DNA from 2 places in the Rhodococcus sp. RS1C4 genome. Region 2 is predicted to be linked to the other one. Evidence: riboswitches for the same ligand, from Rfam matches in the RefSeq annotation. Region 2 holds a riboswitch; the other holds the start of a gene.
The links. A riboswitch is a leader RNA that binds a small molecule or an ion and turns the genes downstream of it on or off. The one in region 2 is predicted to bind cyclic di-AMP.
Positions count from the first base shown of each region.

Region 1: it holds a riboswitch for cyclic di-AMP, as region 2 does, so the genes downstream of both, CH289_RS20780 (C40 family peptidase) here and CH289_RS02590 (transglycosylase family protein) in region 2, are expected to answer to the same signal.

Region 1 covers NZ_NOXZ01000039.1:58,480-61,879, reverse strand. The annotation lists gene CH289_RS20785 (C40 family peptidase) at 1-1,025, opposite strand, end outside; gene CH289_RS20780 (C40 family peptidase) at 1,335-1,895, opposite strand; cyclic di-AMP (ydaO/yuaA leader) riboswitch at 1,913-2,078, opposite strand; gene CH289_RS20775 (hypothetical protein) at 2,194-2,475, opposite strand; gene CH289_RS20770 (DEDD exonuclease domain-containing protein) at 2,602-3,400, shown strand, end outside.
Region 2 covers NZ_NOXZ01000008.1:11,579-14,978, forward strand. The annotation lists gene CH289_RS02565 (DUF2771 family protein) at 1-103, shown strand, start outside; gene CH289_RS02570 (cold-shock protein) at 104-517, opposite strand; gene CH289_RS02575 (hypothetical protein) at 687-905, shown strand; gene CH289_RS02580 (YccF domain-containing protein) at 921-1,292, shown strand; cyclic di-AMP (ydaO/yuaA leader) riboswitch at 1,579-1,776, shown strand; gene CH289_RS02590 (transglycosylase family protein) at 1,787-2,401, shown strand; gene CH289_RS02595 (hypothetical protein) at 2,478-2,666, opposite strand; gene CH289_RS02600 (helicase-associated domain-containing protein) at 2,728-3,400, shown strand, end outside.

The DNA.
Region 1 (3,400 bases), on a different contig from region 2:
ATGGACTGCACCTTCACCGGGACGCCGAACGTCGAGGCGTGCAGAACGTTGCCGTTGCCCGCGTACAGGCCGACGTGAGACGCATCGGGGTAGAAGAGCACGACGTCTCCGGGCTGCAGGTCCTTCTGATCGACGGGAGCGCCGCCCGCGGCCTGAGCCTGACTGGACCGCGGCAGGGTCTTTCCCACCTGCTTGTAGGCCCACACGACCAAGCCCGAGCAGTCGAAGCCGTCCGGTCCGGTCGCGCCCCACACGTAGGGCTTACCGATCTGGGTGAGCCCAGCCTGCAGGGCACCGGAACCCGACCCGGGGATGAGGTTGGACAGAATCTTGGACAGATCGAACCCGGGCGGCAGAGGCGAACCCGCAAGCTCGGCCTGCTCCGCTCCGGACAGTGCGTTGAAGCTGGCGATGACCTCCGCCATCTGACTTTGGAGCTCGCTCTGCTTGGCCTGAAGATCGTCGCTGACGACCTTGGCCTGCTCCGCTGCTGCACGCGCAGCGTCGGCCGCGGCACGTGCTGCCTGATCCGCCGCCGCGGCATCGGCACTGGCCTGCTTGAACTGCTCCACCTGACGCGCCGTCTCGGCGGAGATCACGTCGAGTGCGGACATCTGATCGAGGAGCTGCTGTGGAGAGTCGCTGACCATCACGGCGAACAGGCGGTTGGTGCGGCCACCCTGGTAGTTGGCGTTGGCCACCTTGTCCACGGCCGGTTTCACCTGCGCCAGGGCCTCCTGGGCCCGATCCAGCTCGGCCTGGTGCGCACCTACAGCGGCTTCGGCGTCCTGCTGCACGGCCGTCTTCGCATCCAGGTCGATCTGGGCGTTGTGCAGAGCTTCCGTCGTCTGCTCGGACTCCCGGGACAGATCTGCGAGCCGCGTCTGGGCGTCGGACGCACTGTCGACACCCGGTTGCGCGCCGGCCACGGCTGTTGGGGAGACGACGAGGCAGGCCGCGAGAATGGCCGCCGCGAGAATGCCCTTCTTCGAGCGGGTGACGCGCTTGACAGTCGGTGTCGCCACGAAAGGTGACTCTCCGTTCTTGCAGTTCGTAGTCCAAAGGGGTGCGCCGAGATGAAACTTTCGGCGAAGAAACAAACCCTACCCAGGAGTAGGTGCCCGCGAGCGTGGAACGAGACCGAAATTTCGGACTTTTTCCGGAACTCGATCCTGCTCCATCGAGGTCGACAGTCTCGAACAGGTTACGGTTCGGCAGCCGACGAGTCCATTCGGCGACCTGCCAGGCTCCACGCACCGGTGCCTGACGAAAAACAGCACCAGGCGAGCCCGTGAGGCTCACTCCTGGTGCTGTCCTTACACACGATCATCGAATCAGTAGCGACGTGCTCCGTCGAACGGCATCGACGAGACGGGCGCGACCTTGACGGGGACACCCGACGTCGACGCATGGATGACGTTGCCGTTGCCCGCGTAGATTCCGGAGTGCGATCCGCCGTAGAAGGAGACGACATCGCCCGGCTGCAGGTCGGACTGCGACACGGGGGTGCCTGCCGCGGCCTGGTCGTAGCTGGTGCGCGGCAGACTGATGCCGGCCTGCTTGTACGCCCACTGAACGAGTCCGGAGCAGTCGAACGAGTCGGGGCCCGAAGCGCCGTAGACGTACGGCGATCCGATCTTCGACTCGGCGGCCTGAACTGCCTTGGCAGCCGGGGTGACCTGTGGTGCGAGCGGTGCGGGAGCCGCAGGCAGACCGGGGATCTCGGTCGGCAGCGGCGGAAGACCTGGGATTTCCGGAATCTCGAAGGTACCGACTCCGGGGATGGTGATGGGGGCCGCCATTGCGGGGGCTGCGGGCAGAACGACCGCACCGGCAGTGATCGCGCCGGCTACGAGGATTCGACGCAATTGGCGGGTTGAAGTATGTGACGCCACGAGAAAGGGTTGCTCCGTTTCTTCCACTCATCCGCCGACCGAGTTAGCTGACGGGTTCGGGCTGGGAAGATCAGCCCTACCCACCCGGACGCTGGTAGCGGCCGAAGCAGGATTCACCCCAATGGAAATCGGGTTCCCGGTACGGGCGCTCTCGCGAGCATCCCGATTAGGCGGTGACTTGCGACGCCGCTCCGGTTTGGATTGGCGAGACTCCGCAAGGTCTCAGGAAGATTACGAAACGGCATACCCCTGTGTCGACCCCAACTCGCCGAAGCGACCCGAAGAAGTCGATTCGACCCTAGATCGCGCGTCGATCCCCGCTTGTGTCACGAGCCGGTAACGAACCCCCGGAAGGGTCCTGTTCCGGGCCGACGACGAGACGTAGTTTCGGCACGAGACCACTCTCGGCAAGAACATCCATGGCCCCCAGTTCTTCCTGGTCGAGCGCTATCCGAGGGCGCGGAATCCCGACGTCCACCGGACGCCCCTCGGCCGTACCGGGCGGTCCGAGCAACACCGTCACGACACAGTCTGCGCACGCGATGTCACGGACCTTGCAATCACTGCAATCGATGATCATGTGATCTCCATCTCTTTCCCGTTTGATCGACCCTTCACGGCGAAACCTAGCGATCCACTCCGACACGTTCAGCGTCCCGAGCAAGATCGGCATTGCTGTCGGTGCCTGTCGCTACCGTCTGCACTCGTGAGCGTCCCGATTCAGCTGAGCTTCGACGAGCTCGACACTCCGTTGCACGACACGACGTTCGTCGTAGTCGACCTGGAGACCACAGGTGGCAGCCCGGACACCGAAGCGATCACCGAGATCGGGGCGGTGAAGATTCGGGGCGGCGAGGTCATCGCCGAATTCGCGACGCTGGTGGACCCGGGCCGATCCATTCCGCCGTACATCGTCGAGCTCACCGGGATCACCACTGCCATGCTGATCGGCGCCCCTCGGATCGACCGAGTGCTGCCCAGCTTTCTCGAGTTCGCCCGCGGCTCGGTCCTCGTCGCACACAACGCCCGCTTCGACACTGCTTTCCTCAGGGCGGCCGCGTCACGGCTGGACATCGCCTGGCCCAAGTTCCAGGTGCTCTGCACGGTCAAACTCGCCCGACGAGTACTCACCCGCGACGAGGCACCCTCGGTGAAACTGTCGGCACTGTCCTCGCTCTTCCAGGTCAGCACCGTACCCACCCACCGCGCCCTCGACGATGCACGAGCAACGGTCGACGTACTGCACGCTTTGATCGAGCGAGTGGGCAATCAGGGTGTCCACAGCTACGCGGAACTCGTCGACTACCTGCCTGCTGTGTCGGCCGGGCAGAGAGCCAAACGCTCACTCGCCTCTCACCTACCCCGTACCCCGGGCGTCTATCTCTTCAAGGGACCGGGCAACGAGGTGCTGTACGTCGGCACGTCGAACAATCTGCAGCGGCGCGTGCGCAATTACTTCACCGGGTCCGAGACGCGTGGCCGCATGAAGGAAATGGTGGGCCTCG
Region 2 (3,400 bases):
GGGCGTCGAAATCCGACTGCCGTCGGGCGTCATCGACTCCGACACTCAGCAGGAGGAGATCATCAGCCACGCGATCTGGTCGATCGCGACCAAGACCGACTGATCAGCTGTCGAGCTCACGCGCGACGGCGCGGACGACCTCGGAGATCTTCTGAGCGGTCTTGCGGTCCGGGTACTTGCCCTTGCGCAGCTCCGGCTGAATGGTGGCCTCGAGCAACGTGATCATGTCCTCGACCATGCCGTGCAGCTGGTCCGGGGTGTGCTTGCGCTCGACATGCTCACGCCGACCCTGAGTGTTCTGACGCACGGTCGGAGCCGGTTCGAGGACCTTGAGACTGAGCGCCTGGGGTCCGCGGCGGCCTGCGGCCATGCCGAATTCCACGCGCTGACCGGCCTTGAGGCCGTCGACACCTGCAGGGAGCGCAGACGAGCGAACGTAGACGTCCTCACCTTCCTCCTGAGAGAGAAAGCCGAATCCCTTGTCGACGTCGTACCACTTCACCTTGCCGGTAGGCACTGCGCTCACCCGTCCATTTGTCTCGATTGTTGTTGCTGGCACAAAATTTCGCGCCCCGCACGATCGGCGAGACGCGAATACGACAGTCTACCGCGAGTGGGCCGGTGCAAGCACCTGGGTTTCTCCGTCGGGTGAGCCGACGTCCGGCGAGCGACTACCGTCTGGAGATGTGACCGATCGACGACCCCGAGGCAGCTCGGCTCTGCTGCGCGTAGCACTCGTTCTTTTCGTTGCCGGACTGGTTGCCATCGCGGCGATCTTTCTGGTTCCGGCGGTGGGCGGAAACGAGCCGCCGCTGTGGCTGTACCTGACCGCGATGATCGCCGCACCGCTCGGCTTCGTGCTGGCGCTGGTGTTCGCACTGTTTTCCGGCCGACGAGCACGATAGACGGGAGTACCGACCATGCGTCCGATACTGAACATCATCTGGCTGATCTTCGGCGGGCTGTGGCTCGCCCTCGGATATTTCGCAGCGGGAATCATCTGCTGCATCCTCATTGTCACGATTCCGTTCGGAATCGCGTCCTTCCGAATCGGCGTCTACGCACTGTGGCCGTTCGGAAAGACGGTCGTCGAACGTCCGACGTCGGGGGTCGCATCGGTGATCGGCAACGTGATCTGGTTGATCGTCGCCGGTGTCTGGCTCGCCATCGGGCACATCGCGACTGCCTTCGCGATGGCCATCACCATCATCGGGATCCCGCTTGCGATCGCGAACCTGAAGATGATTCCGATCTCCCTGATGCCGCTCGGCAAGGACATCGTCGACGCGTGATCACTTCTGCCCCTTCCGCCCCAATCCGGATGGGTGTGACTTCCATCACATAACAGGGTGGTAACGGAAGGGCAACGGACGGACGTCGTCGCGGTGCCGACGCCTCTAGCTGCAGATTCGTTCGTTACCGAAAATCGGACACGAGCACGCCGCGTTGCGGCTCGAAAAAGCAACAGTTACCAAATGGTGACACTCCACGGGAACTTCAGTACGGTCAGTGGCGGCTGAGAAACTTCGGCCGAATCCGTTCCCGCAGCGCCAAACCTCGTCCCGCGGAAACGGACCCCCACCAAGAACACCCAGGGGACGAGGACGGGGGACCCACACGTCCTCTCGGATAACCGGAACGCTCCGCTCACGCGGAACATTCCTTGGGGTGAAGCCCGTCGATCCTGCAGTGATCTCACTGCTGGACACGCCGGGCCGGGCTACCTCTCAGCCCGAACCCGACAGCTGACCTCGCAGGCGCCTGTGGAGAGGATTCGAAGAAAAGTATGAGCGGACGTCATCGCAAGCCGACCACCACCGGCCGCACCGTCGCCAAGGTCGCCGTCACCGGCGCCATCATGGGCACCGCAGGCATCGCCTTCACCGGTACCGCCAACGCAGCTCCTGACTCCGATTGGGACCGTCTCGCTCAGTGCGAAGCAGGCGGCAACTGGGGCATCAACACCGGCAACGGTTTCCAGGGTGGTCTGCAGTTCTCCCCGAGCACCTGGAACTCGCACGGCGGCCAGCAGTACGCAGCCACCGCGAACCAGGCCAGCCGCGAAGAGCAGATCGCAGTCGCCGAGAAGGTTCTCGCATCGCAGGGCTGGGGCGCATGGCCCTCCTGCTCCTCGAGCCTTGGCCTCAGCAGCGCACCGTCCGAGCGCAGCGTGCCTGCCTCGCCGAAGTCCGCTCCCGAAGCACCCAAGCTCCCCGACCTGACGTCCATCCCGACGGTCGACGGCTCTGCCGAGGTCATCGACGGCATCACGAGCGCCGTGCAGACCTTCACCAACGACCCGCAGATCGCCTCGATCATCAAGGACGCGACGCAGGGCATTCAGCTCGACCCGCAGCTGGTCGAGTTCTACCAGGCCAACAAGGCGTTCCTGCCTCAGTAAGGCACATCGCCGGTACGAGAAAGGCCCCCGAGACCGTAGTCTCGGGGGCCTTTCTCGTCTGTTCGTATCGGCTGTGTCAGCGGTTGACGACGGTCACAGGGTGCGCGTAGGGCAGTTCCTCCACGGGCAGCGGGAACTCGGTCTCCTCGCCGTACGGCGACAAGCCTCCCGAGCGCGTGGACGACAATTCCGTCACCGCATGGTCACCGCGTGCGGTGTCCGGCCAGCCTGGATCGACATAGGGCTTCTTCGACTTGTTCACCATGCGCCCATTTTGACACCTGCGCTGCGGCATACACCAGCCCAGGTCACTAATCTGATACGTGATGACCGATAAAGCAGCGCCACCGGACCTCGCCACGTGGCTGGAGTCCCGCTCCGATTCCGAACTCGTCGGCTTTCTCACGCTGCGTCCGGACCTGACGGTGCCACCGCCGTCGACCATCGGTGTTCTCGCCGGCCGCGCCGAGCAGCGCGCGTCGATTCTCCGTAGTGCCGACTCACTCGACACCCTCGCGCTGACGATTCTCGAGCTTCTCTCGATCGAGGGTGCGGGTGATCTGCCGGTGACTCGTGCGCGTCTCGACGACGTGATCGACAAGCGCGCCACCGCCAAAGCCGTCGATCGTGCGCTGACGGCGCTGCGGGAACGCGCTCTGGTCTGGGGCACTCGAACCCTTCGGATGGCTCCCGCGGCACCGGACGCCGTGCCGTGGCGAATCGGCCGCATCCTGGACGCAGACGACTCACTCACGCCCGAGCGCGTCACCGAAGCGCTCGCCGGTATCGAATCGAGCGAACGTGGCCTGCTCGACACTCTCGCGAGGTCTTCTCCCGTCGGTCGGACCCGCGATGCCGCGCCGGGCACGTCGCCGGACCGTCCGGTCCAGAAGCTGCTGCGCGCCGGGCTGCTGACGTGGCTGGACGAGCAGACGGTCGAGCTTCCGCATCAGGTGGGTCAGGCGCTGCGCGGCGAGCCGATCTCCGATCCCACCTCGC